Regions from separate parts of the Clostridium sp. JN-1 genome, predicted to be linked through region 2. Evidence: a T-box and tRNA genes for the amino acid it is inferred to sense, from the RefSeq annotation. Region 2 holds a T-box; the other holds one or more tRNA genes.

Region 1 (6,432 bases), 660 kb from region 2:
AGGAGTACATCCGCGAAGAACATGGTAGATGATTCTTTCTGCCTGTAAGACTGGACAAGGATTTGGTGAGGGCAATCGGATTTTTATAATTATCCTCAAATCCTTTTTCGGATTTATCTGTAGAAATCGGCAGAGGAATGACTGGCAACTTTTTTGCCAAAATATCAGCACTCTTCCTTTTTCTATCACAGGTAAGCGGCAAAATCACAGCTTTACATTGATTGTAGACAGGTAGAATGTTCATAAATTGAAATCCAACTGATGTTTTTATAACTGGACAGGCATCTCTTGGTACCAACTCATCCCCGAGCAATGCTGCTATATTGTATCCGGAGAATAACCGCATGGGGGTACAGCCAAAGGCATATATCAGTTCATCCGGCACCATAACACAGTAGTTTCCAATATAGGTGTTTGGATTTTCAGAGAAGTCTGTGAAATTGTTTTTTAGTATATTTGTAAAATAATCCATTTCCTGCAAGGCGTTTACATTGTTCAGCTGATTTAATGTACCATTCGAAATACGCACTACGTTTCGCTTAAATCTTTCTATTGCTTTTTCATTCATATGGGCACCTCCTTATTTAATCTCTCTCTTTGATGATAGAAGTTTTTTACCGACTACTTAAAAGAAGCAAATTCCCATGATAATTCCCAGCACAACAATGTCCCATGTTTTAAGATTGGGGCTGACTATGGCAAGATCAGGACGAAGATAAGTAATAGGTCTGACTCCCCATACCACGACACTTAGGATAAATCCCGCCAGTACTATATATTTTACTGGCTTTAAAATACATTTTGTTTTTTGTGAAAGGTGTATGGATGGCAGTCGGAATCTCTTTCTGAAACGAGATAAAAGTTCTTGATAAAAACCTAATGGACAGATCGGATGAGACTGCATAAGCAGTTCCGTAAAAGCCTCAAGCCTTATTTTTATTTGTTCAGTGTCGGCGTCCGAATCCGTTTCTACTAAAACAAAGGGAATGCCGCCATCAATACATATTTTTTCTACTTGCTCTGCTTCATAAGCATAGGATAACTGCCCTTTTAATAAATGATAAATAACCCCACTGCTGTATTTTATTTCAGCTGCACTAACAGTAAAGGTATGGCTGATATCTTGCTTAACTGCCGAATAAAACTGTTAAGAAACGTAGGGCAACTTGATTCCTCCAGTTTTACTAATGCATGATATGCGCGGAATATTGCCTCGGCATATTGCAGCAATTCTTTCGGAGCAACTGATTTTTGAACAGCCTGCTGCAGTGTGTACCACACTTCATTCTGTTCATCAACAAATTGATCAGAAATTTCTTTTGAAAGAAATATGTTTTGCTCTGCAGAAAGAATGTTAAACCCGGCTTCTGACAGAAACGATAAGGCTTTACGTGCGGTGATATGTCCGTTATATGTAATTTTACTGCTGGGGATTCTATCGGAGAAAATTTATTGTTTTCACGAAATAATACTTATCCATTGATGATTATCACTAAATATGATACTGAAATTTTACATTTAAGCAAGCAATTGATTTTATATTTATGCCGGATGAATGATCAGTTTTTGCAGAATTTCCTTGAATCCCTTTCTGATAAAACACTAATTCTCAGCGGTAAGATCAAGACACTGCCAACGAAGACCATCAGGAGATGTATTATTGAATTTTTGTTATGTGAGTATAGCATCCAAAAAAACACAACTATTTTTTTGAGACTATCTAAAAAAGAATTGGCTGAAAAATTTGGAGTTCGGCGTCCGTCACTATCACGTGAGCTAAATAAAATGCGGTCAAAAGGGTTGATTGAATATAACGCAAAAAGCATTACAATAATAGATGTTGAGGAATTAAAGCGCATATATTCAGAGTCATAGGCTTACCATGTACTATGACTTAAATCAATCATAAGATATTTACACTTTATGAACTCTCTAAACGTTATAAAACAAAAAAACGCCTTCAATCGTTGAGACGTTTAAGTTTGGTGCTCCTAAGAGGATTCGAACCTCCGACCTACTGATTACGAATCAGTTGCTCTACCAGCTGAGCCATAGGAGCATAAATATTAACTTTTACTATTTAATTTTAATACAACTTACAATTAATATCAACATTCAACTACAAATTTATAGTTTACATTTGAGTTCGTTCTGCTTATTGATATTTAAGTTATTTAGAATTATTATGATTATAAATAACTTAAATATCAATAGATGGGGGAATAAGGATGATAAGAGAATTAGTTTTAAAAAACAGATCGTACAGAAGGTTTTATCAGGATCAAGAAATAACTACAGAAATTTTAAAAGAACTGGTGGATCTTACTAGACTAACTGCATCAGCGGCAAACTTGCAGCCATTAAAGTATGTTATATCAAATACAAAAAATAACAATGAGAAAATATTTAAAACTTTAGGTTGGGCAGGATACTTAAAAGATTGGGATGGGCCAAAAGATGGAGAAAGGCCAAGTGCATATGTTGTAATACTTAATGATACATCTATTAGTAAAAATCCATCATTTGATCCTGGGATAGCAGCACAGACTATCTTACTTGGAGCCGTTGAAAAAGGGTTTGGTGGATGCATTCTTGCAAATGTAAACAAGAAAGAATTAAAATCAAGTCTTAATTTAGATGAAAAGTATGAAGTTATACTAGTAGCAGCTCTTGGAAAACCAAAAGAAGAAGTGATTATTGAATCTATGGATTCAAATAAGGATGTAAAGTACTGGAGAGATGAAAATAAAGTGCATCATGTACCAAAGAGAAGCTTGGAAGATATAATTTTAAAAGTTTGAACATATAATTTTTGATTATATCCTGGGAAATAAATAAATTTAAATTTGATTCTATTAAAGGATAATTTTGATAATAAGGTAGTTATTAAGGGAAGTTCAAACTTCCCTTAATAAACATTAAAATGTGGAACATTTAGCTTTGTATCATTCTAGCAGTGTTTTGATATATTAAGCTTTTTTGAAAGCAGTGTAATAATATGACACCATTTTTTAAAATTATTTTAAGTTGACAAAAAATAAATTTACAGAGTATAATGTATTGATAGCTTGTTTAACATTTGCAAAATTTTAATTTTGGAGGTGAAAGTTCGCAATATTTAATTAAAGCGCCAGGACTTGGGTAAAGTAATTTATGTTATTTATTTTACTTGAGTTGACGAGGATGGGGAGAATCGAATCTTCGGCGGGTGCCCCACGGTATCGCACTACCGTTAGCGGTTGATAAAAACAGGAAGTGATTCTTGTAACAACATCAACCTGGTGTTAAAACCTTACTTGTTTCTATTATGATGCTCTTTATATTTTTAAATCTAAAAAAGAGGATAGTTATTTTGTTGTTCAAAATAATGGAAATTTAAAATAGAAACTTAATAATAAACTAACAATTAAAGAGATAAAAGAAAGGAAGATTTTTTATGTGCGGAATAGTTGGTTATGTTGGAGAAAAACAAGCTCAATCAATTTTAATAAATGGATTGAGTAAACTTGAATATAGAGGATATGATTCGGCAGGTGTTGCTATAATAGATGGCGACCATATGAACGTTATGAAATGCAAAGGAAGGCTCGCAAATCTTGAAGAAAGACTAAGTACTGAACCATTAAAAGGAAGTATAGGTATAGGTCATACAAGATGGGCAACTCATGGTGAGCCATCAGATTTAAATTCCCACCCACACAGTAATGCGGATGGAACAATAAGTGTTGTTCATAATGGAATAATAGAAAATTATGTACACTTAAGGGAATGGTTAATATCGAAAGGATATAAATTTATTTCTGATACAGATACAGAAGTTATACCTCATCTAATAGATTACTATTATGATGGAAATTTATTAGATGCAGTTATGAAAGCTGCATCTAAGATGGAAGGAAGTTATGCTATAGGAGTTGTCTGCTCTAAGGAACCAGATAAATTAGTAGCAGTAAGAAAAGATAGTCCGCTTATTGTTGGAGTTGGAAAAGGTGAATCATTTATAGCATCCGATGTTCCAGCAATATTAAATTATACTAGAGATGTATATTATTTAAATGATAAAGAATTTGTAGTACTATCTAACGACGGTGTAGAAATTTACTCACCTGAAGGAGAAAAAATAGAAAAAGAGCTTAACCACGTAACTTGGGATGCTAATGCTGCAGAAAAAGATGGATTTGAACACTTTATGTTAAAGGAAATCCACGAACAACCTAAGGCTATAAAAGCTACTATGACTTCAAGGGTTATGCCTGGTCAGCCAATAAGGTTAGATGATATAAAAATTACAAAAGAGCAGTTAGAAAATATCGAAAAGATATATATAGTAGCTTGTGGAACAGCTTATCATGCTGGAATAGTAGGTAAGTATGTAATAGAAAAACTTGCAAGAATACCAGTAGAAGTTGATATTGCTTCAGAATTTAGATATAGAAATCCTATAATAAATGACAAGACTTTGATGATTGTGATAAGTCAATCCGGAGAAACAGCAGATACTTTAGCAGCTTTGAGAGAAGCAAAAGCTCAGGGTGCAAGAGTAATAGCAATTACAAATGTTGTTGGAAGCAGCGTTTCAAGAGAAGCAGATGATGTTTTATATACTTGGGCAGGACCAGAAATTGCAGTTGCATCTACTAAGGCATATACAACTCAGCTTATTACTATGTATATGATAGCATTGTTCTTTGCACAAAATAAAAATACTTTAAGTAAAGAAGAGATAGAAGAAATAAAGAATGATATGCTTACTCTTCCTGAAAAAGCAAAACAAATGCTTGAGCATAAAGAAGTACTTCAAAAGTTTGCTTCAAAAACTTATATGCATAAAGATATGTTCTTCCTTGGAAGAGGAATTGACTATGCAGTAGCAATGGAAGGATCTCTTAAATTAAAAGAAATTTCATATATACATTCAGAAGCTTATGCAGGTGGAGAGTTAAAACATGGTACTATAGCATTAATAGAAGATGGAACTATAGTTGTAGCACTTGCCACTCAAAGTGATTTATATGAAAAAATGATAAGTAATATAAGAGAAGTAACAACAAGGGGAGCAAGTGTTTTAGGATTCACAGTTGAAGGAAATGAAGACATGGAAAAAACGGTTGATTCAGTAATTTATGTACCAAAAGTTAATGATATACTTTCACCAGTTCTTTCAGTAATTCCACTACAGCTTTTAGCATATTATATGGCTGTTGAAAAGGGATGCGATGTTGATAAGCCAAGAAATCTTGCTAAGTCAGTTACAGTTGAATAGTATGACTGCAGTGCAAGAACAAGTTGTAGTTTTGAAATAAAGTTTGATATTTTGAAACAAAGTTTGAATGAAATTTCTGAATATAAAAGGGCTGTCGTATTATCATAAAAAAATGTGCTAATACGGCAGCGTTTTTTGATTTGCAGAGTTTTTAAAACTTTAAAATGATTAAAAAAGTTCATGCACTTTAGAGGAAATAAGGTGATTGTGTAGAATATATTGTATTAGGTACCTAAGATGTTATTTATATCCACAAGGTAGATATATGGCAAAGGTCAGCAGAGTGCTGACCTTTATTTAAAATTTTGTATTGGAGGAATGAAAATGAAGAAAATAGTTGTTTTTGGGAGTAAGTGCTGACCAGATTGTCAGCCTGTGAAAGAGTTCCTTTCCGAAAATAATGTTAAGTTTGCATTTATTGATATTACTGAAAGTATGTTTAATTTGAAGATGTATCTTAAGTACAGAGATAACAGACCTGAATTCGAAGAATTTAAGAAAAATGGAAAGATTGGAATTCCATTTATATCGATTAACAAGGGAGAAAAGTTGATTTTCGATAAACAACCTGATCTAAATGAACTTAGAGATTAGAATAAAATAAAATAAAGCCGCACAGTCTCAAATTTTGTGGGAGTGTGCGGCTTTTTTCTGTGTACTTCCTTTGTTTAATTTAATCGACATATTATACTATATGTATTGTGTGAGAAGTATTCAACAATTGTAGTTAAGCCTAGTATATTATTCATATGTTAAATATTTTTAAATTTTGTGCAAATTCTGTATTTGATATTGCTATAGAACTATATCAGTAATATTAAAAACTTTTATATTGAATTAAATTATTGATTTTGAAATTATAGTTTACATATAAAATAACACTTATACTGCAGCTGTAAAAAAAGTTTTACAATTGTAAATACTTTTTTACAGTTTAATTAGCAAAGTGGTTTAAAACGTTTACGAATTTTTTATTAATCAGCTTATTTTGCTAAAATTCAAGCTATTATAACTTTTGAATTTTTTGGCATAATAAATGCTGTTATTAAATATATAACTATGTTGAAATTTGCACAAAAACATTGGAGGAGGTATTCAAAATAATGAATGAAAAAAAAGGTAATGCTATAGCCCTACTACCATTAATTGTATTTATGGTACTATTTCTT
Region 2 (6,432 bases):
CTTTTGAAGTTGAGCTTCTCTAATCTTATATCCTATCTTTTCATTTCTTAAATCAAGTTCAACTCTTATTTTGTTTTTCTTTAATTCAAGTGCTATTTTCTTAGCATACTCAATTTGATCATCAGTGATATTCATAATTTTAACTTGAACTGGTGCAAGCCAAGTTGGGAATGCTCCTGCATAGTGTTCTGTTAATATTCCTATAAATCTTTCTATAGATCCAAATACAACCCTGTGAACCATAACTGGTCTGTGCTTTTCTCCATCTGCACCTATATAAGTTAAATCAAATCTTTCTGGCATCTGGAAATCTAATTGAATTGTTCCGCACTGCCATGTTCTTCCTATACAATCTTTTAAGTGGAAGTCTATCTTAGGTCCGTAGAATGCTCCATCGCCTTCATTAATTTTGTATTCCATTCCAGCTGCATTTAACGCATCTCTTAAACCCTCAGTTGCTGCTTCCCAATCTTCATCGCTTCCCATTGAATTTTCTGGTCTTGTAGATAATTCAACAAAATACTCAAATCCAAATACCTTATAAAAACTATCTATAAGTTTTATAACATTTAATACTTCATCTCTTATATTGTCTTTAGCTAAGAACATATGAGCATCATCTTGAGTAAAGCATCTTACTCTCATAAGTCCATGAAGTGCGCCTGATTTTTCATGTCTGTGAACAATTCCCATTTCAGCATATCTTATTGGCAGTTCTCTATATGAGTGTATTTGGTTTTTATATACAATTATTGCACCTGGGCAGTTCATTGGCTTTATAGCATAATCTTCATCATCTATTTTTGTGAAATACATATTTTCTTTGTAATGATCCCAGTGGCCGGATTGTCTCCAAAGTTTTTCATTCAATATTACAGGAGTCATTATTTCATCATATCCAGCAGCTTCATGCATTTCTCTCCAAAAGCTTTGTAAAGTATTTCTTATTATCATTCCCTTTGGATGGAAAAATGGGAATCCTGGTCCTTCTTCATGAATACTAAATAAGTCAAGTTCTTTTCCTATTTTTCTATGATCTCTCTTTTTAGCTTCTTCCATCATCTTTAGATATGCTTCAAGATCTGATTTTTTCTCAAATGCAGTTCCATATATTCTCTGAAGCATCTTATTTTTTTCATCGCCTCTCCAATAAGCACCTGCTATTGAAAGAAGTTTTATAGATTTTACTTTGCCAGTTGATTTAACATGAGGTCCTGCACACAAATCTACAAAATCTCCTTGTTTATAAAAAGATATTACTGCATCTTTTGGTAAATCTTCTATTAATTCAACCTTGTATGGTTCCTGCTTTTCTTTCATAAGTTTTATAGCTTCTTCTCTTGGTAATTCAAATCTTTCAAGATTTAAATTTTCCTTAACTATCTTATTCATTTCAGCTTCAAGTTTTTCAAGTATTTCAGGTGTAAATGAAAATTCTGCATCAAAATCATAGTAAAATCCATTGTCTATTGCTGGTCCTATAGCTAACTTTACATCAGGATATAATCTTTTAACTGCCTGTGCAAGAATATGTGAAGCAGTATGCCTTAATATCCACTTTCCATCTTCATCTTCAAATGTCAATATTTCAAGCTTACAATCATTATTTAATTCACCCATAAGCTCTGCTCTTTTACCATCTATTTTTGCTCCAATAGCTTTCTTTGCAAGAGATGAACTCAACTTAGAAGCTACTTCTGATACCTTGGTTCCATTTTGAACCTCCATAACACTATTATCTTTTAAAGTAATCTTTATCATGACTATCTCCTCCTATTGTAATTTATAGTAAATAATTTATATACAAAAAACACCCGTCCCATATATGGGACGAGTGTAGATCGCGGTTCCACCCAACTTCAACAAATAAAACATTACAATAAATAATGCTTATATAATTGTCATCTCAAATCTTTAACGCAGATATGCGGAAATACCTACTAAAATTCAGTATTCAACTCAAAGGTGGTTTTCAACAATACTTACCTAAAAAATCTTGCAGTCAATGGATTTTTCTCTCTTAAAGCAGTTTATTATTTACTCTTCCTTTTCAAAGTCTTTATTCAAAAATAAAAAAACTCATCCCAAAACATGGGACGAGTATAGATCGCGGTTCCACCCAATTTGATAATAGCTAAATTAAAAAACCATTATCATCTCAAGATCATTAACGCAGATTCACGGAAATATCTACTAAAGTTCAATATTCAACTCAAAGGTGGTTTTCAATAATACTTACCTAAAAAATCTTGCAGTCAATGGATTTTTCTCTCTTAAAGCAGTCTATTATTTACTCTTCCTTTTCAAAGTTTTTAACATTTATTGAAACTATTATATTGCTTGAATTTACATTTGTCAATAGCTAAAATCAAAAAATTAACTTTTTATTTTGCTGTCAATCAAACGAGTAAATCTGTCTTCTGTACACTTACACATATCACATGAAGTACAAATACTTACCTTGTTTTCAAAAATATTTTTTATCGTATCTATAAATTCATCATTTTCCGAGTTTTCCACACAATGAATCACTATACTTTTAGGGCAATTTGTTATGAGTACACCTATCAAAATATCTTCCATATTAGAATTTTGTTTGTATTGAATCTCATCCAAACCATCTAGTAATTCTTGAGTTATATCTTTACCTTTATTATCTTTTAATAAATACTTACCGCTCTTTGTAATTATTATATTTATCTCATCTACTTTGCTGTCTTGAATTTCTACAAAATACTTTAACAGCTTTATAAAATCATCATATTCCCTTTCTGCCATATACTGTTCCACAACTTTATCAATAATACTCTCTAAATCATCTTCAAGTTCCTTCATTCTAAAAGTTATAAAACCATCTATGTTAATTTCTCTATTTTCATTTATACAATCAATAATTTTATCTACTATTATATTTTTTTTGTTCATACAATATATAAAATTTTGATCAAAATTATAGTCACATCCTTTTAATATGCTTTCACTCTTTTTCATAACCTCATCTATTTCATCATACTTTAAAAAAAAGTATGTATCTGATAAGAAGTTTAATAAATATTTATCATAAAATTCATCTATAAGCACATTATAAATGGCCCCTGCAATATTCATTTTAAATAGGTTATAAGCTTTTTCATTTAAATCTCCATCACAAAATATTTTTACGAAGTGAGTATTAGACTGTATACTTTCTGAAATTCCTATAGTATAGTTTTTTTCTTTAAAATATCGTACTACATTTTCTATATCATATATCAAATTTTCTCTTTTATCATCATATATAATAGTGATTAGTAACACATAACACACTCCCTTCTTGAAATTAGTATGTGTGTAAACAAAATGTATATACAAAAACTTATTTGCAAATATCGACAATAATAATATAATAAGTTATGTTTATTACTAATTTTAAATAGGAGTGATTTTATGTATGTAATTGTAGATTTTAGAACTGATGTAGAAGAGAGAAACAGCCTTAAAAACTTAGGATATGACTTACTAATATGTCCGCCATCTAACTTACTTTACGATGCAGTATGTGGTCATCCTGATATGCTTTTAAAAATTATAGATAATGACAAAATTTTAGTACATAAGAACATGGATAAAACTTTTATATCTAAACTAAAAACTCTAGGATATAAAGTTTTTTTATCAAGAAATAATTTATGCAGTGAATATCCAAATGATATTATATTAAATAGTGTAAATTTAAATAATATATTTATACACAATCTTAAATATACAGATCCCAATCTTTTAACTTTCATGGAGGGGAAAAAGAAAATAAGCGTGAAGCAGGGATATACTAAATGTTCTACAGCTGTTGTAAATGATAAAGCCATAATCACAAGTGATTTATCCATATCAAATGCCTTGAAATTAGAAGGTATAGATATTCTTCTAGTTCCACCCGGTGACATATTACTTCCAGGACTCGACTATGGATTTATAGGTGGGTGCTGTGGAATTATAGCACCAAATACCATGGCTTTTTATGGTGACCTTTCTTATTATAAATACGGAGAAAAGGTGCTTGAATTTTTACATAAGCACCATGTCAATCCTGTATTTTTAAGAAGTGGAAAACTTGTAGACAGGGGAAGTCTATTCGTAATCTAATCATAATCAAGCTTTTACATAAATTATTGCTATAATGAAGATAATATATAATACAGCATTAAATGATAATCTTTTAGCTGATAAATGACTTCTTTTTAAAGTCAGCCATATTAACAGAATAGCTATAAAAGTTATAATTGCTGAAATTATAAGAGATTTATCAAGCATCCACGGTGTAAAAAAAATACCTAATGCACTGGGCACTGTAGCTTGAATCATCATGGATCCACTAATATTTAAAAGAGCTAAATTTTCTTTACCCTGCCTTACCCATATAACTGCGTTTAATGTTTCAGGCAGTTCTGTTGCAATTGGGCTTAATAGTAAAGAAACCATCTGAGGTGCCATTCCTAATGAAACACTTAGAGTACTCACATTATGCACAAACATTTGTGAACCAATAAAAATAAATACAAGTGATCCTATGGTTTGACCTAAGATCAACGCTTTATTAGGATTCATAACTTTAGGGCTTAATTTTAATGGCTCTAGTTCTTGATTAACTTCAATTGTATCAGCATTCATCTCTCTATAGAAGTAAACTCCATACGCTAATAGAAATAAAATTCCAAACCACGGTTTTATTGAAAAAGCCACAAGACCTAGACCAATTTTAAATATAAAAATACACATAAACCATACTTGATCTCTTGCTAACTTCTCACTGTCAAACTTAATATCTTCTCCAGATTTTCTCTTGCTGCTGAATATAATTATACTAATTCCAACAACAGCATATGCAATTGTACTCAAAACAAGGGGTCCTCCTAAGGCTGAGCCAATACCAATATCTTTTTGACTTGAATTTGCTCCAAATACTACGGCTATAAATGTCACGACACTTTCAGGTAAAGCTGTACCAAAGGCTGCCAAAATAGAACCTACTGCACTTTGAGAAATGTTAAAAGCTTTACCTACCCATTCAATTCCATTTACAAATAATTCACAGCTAAAATAAATTAGAAGTGCTGCAGTAATCATAACTAAGATTGTTACTATCATTTTTTCCCTCCTTAAGCAAAAAAAATAAAAAGACCTTTAGCATATTAAAAATATGCCAAAAGTCTCGTTTCGCATTTTTGCGGATATTGCCAGGTTTATAACCACTATGTTGACAATATCTATTAAACTACTCCCTTTTGTGGGTATATGTATATATATTAACTTATTAAAGTATACTAAATTCATTTCATTATGTCAATGAACTTTTATTTAAAGTGCTATTAAAACAGTTTAGCACTAACATTCAATCTACAATTACTATTCAAAAAAGTCTTTGTGAGAAACATCAATGTTATTACTTGCACTTATCTTTAAGTTAAAGCTTCCACTTGCATTTTGCCCAACAATTCTAACAATATATTTTCCACTATTAGGTGTAGTAAAAGTTATATTTCCTTTATCATTTAACTCGTTCTTTTTAGCCATAATGTTATAATTCTTATCTAATACCACAATATAAAATTTACCTTTATCAATTTTTGTGTTATCACTTATAGTTATTTTGTTTCCTTTATCCGAAGTAAACTCCATTAAAGACCACTTACCTGTAAACTTGCCAAAATCAAAGCTTTCACTATCCTTGGTACTTATCTCATTTTTTTTAGAATAAAAGCTCTTTTCTGTTTCTTCTTTACTTGCTAAATAGTCATTTGAAAATTTACAAAATGAATTACTTTTATATAACGTTACTCCTGTTCCCAGGACAATTATTATTGCTGAAAAAATAACAATAAGTTTATTTCTCTTTCTCATTCCACTACTCCTTTAACTTTTTTAATATTAATATGCTAAACCTTTAGAGCACATTATGAAACTTTTTTTATGACAAATTCAAAGGTTTTAACAAACAATAAAAATAGCCTACACAGTTAACTCTCTTACAAGTTACTGTATAAGCTACTTTTTAAATCACCGATATTAATTTGGAGGCGCCACCCAGATTTGAACTGGGGGTAAAGGTTTTGCAGACCTCTGCCTTACCACTTGGCTATAGCGCCATATAAAATGGAGCGGAAGACGAGATTCGAACTCGCGACGTTCACCTTGGCAAGGTGACGCTCTACCACTGAGCCACTCCCGCAACAAATTGGTGGCCAGACCAGGAATCGAACCAGGGACACGAGGATTTTCAGTCCTCTGCTCTACCGACTGAGCTATCTGGCCAAATTGGCGACCTAGAAGGGGATCGAACCCTCGACCTCCGGCGTGACAGGCCGGCACTCTAACCAGCTGAGCCACTAGGCCGCATTAATAAATTCTGATGGTGGGCACAACAGGGCTCGAACCTGTGACCCTCTGCTTGTAAGG

Evidence for each region. The T-box of region 2 lies ahead of thrS (threonine--tRNA ligase). A T-box ahead of a tRNA ligase gene usually reads a tRNA of that ligase, here a tRNA-Thr.
Region 1: it encodes a tRNA-Thr, which carries the amino acid that the T-box ahead of thrS (threonine--tRNA ligase) is inferred to sense. The anticodon was not compared.

Annotation. Positions count from the first base shown of each region.
Region 1 is NZ_CP033465.1:2,765,681-2,772,112, reverse strand. It holds gene EBB51_RS13375 (2-hydroxyacyl-CoA dehydratase family protein) at 1-568, opposite strand, end outside; gene EBB51_RS13365 (Crp/Fnr family transcriptional regulator) at 1,402-1,875, shown strand; tRNA gene EBB51_RS13360 (tRNA-Thr) at 1,984-2,059, opposite strand; gene EBB51_RS13355 (nitroreductase family protein) at 2,229-2,801, shown strand; gene glmS (glutamine--fructose-6-phosphate transaminase (isomerizing)) at 3,437-5,263, shown strand; gene EBB51_RS13345 (hypothetical protein) at 5,639-5,857, shown strand; gene EBB51_RS13340 (Na+/H+ antiporter NhaC family protein) at 6,367-6,432, shown strand, end outside.
Region 2 is NZ_CP033465.1:2,105,022-2,111,453, forward strand. It holds gene thrS (threonine--tRNA ligase) at 1-1,761, opposite strand, end outside; T-box leader at 1,824-2,063, opposite strand; T-box leader at 2,090-2,316, opposite strand; gene ytxC (putative sporulation protein YtxC) at 2,377-3,297, opposite strand; gene EBB51_RS09985 (DUF6873 family GME fold protein) at 3,427-4,122, shown strand; gene EBB51_RS09990 (sodium:calcium antiporter) at 4,129-5,124, opposite strand; gene EBB51_RS09995 (hypothetical protein) at 5,383-5,877, opposite strand; tRNA gene EBB51_RS10000 (tRNA-Cys) at 6,049-6,122, opposite strand; tRNA gene EBB51_RS10005 (tRNA-Gly) at 6,131-6,205, opposite strand; tRNA gene EBB51_RS10010 (tRNA-Phe) at 6,213-6,288, opposite strand; tRNA gene EBB51_RS10015 (tRNA-Asp) at 6,293-6,369, opposite strand; tRNA gene EBB51_RS10020 (tRNA-Val) at 6,387-6,432, opposite strand, start outside.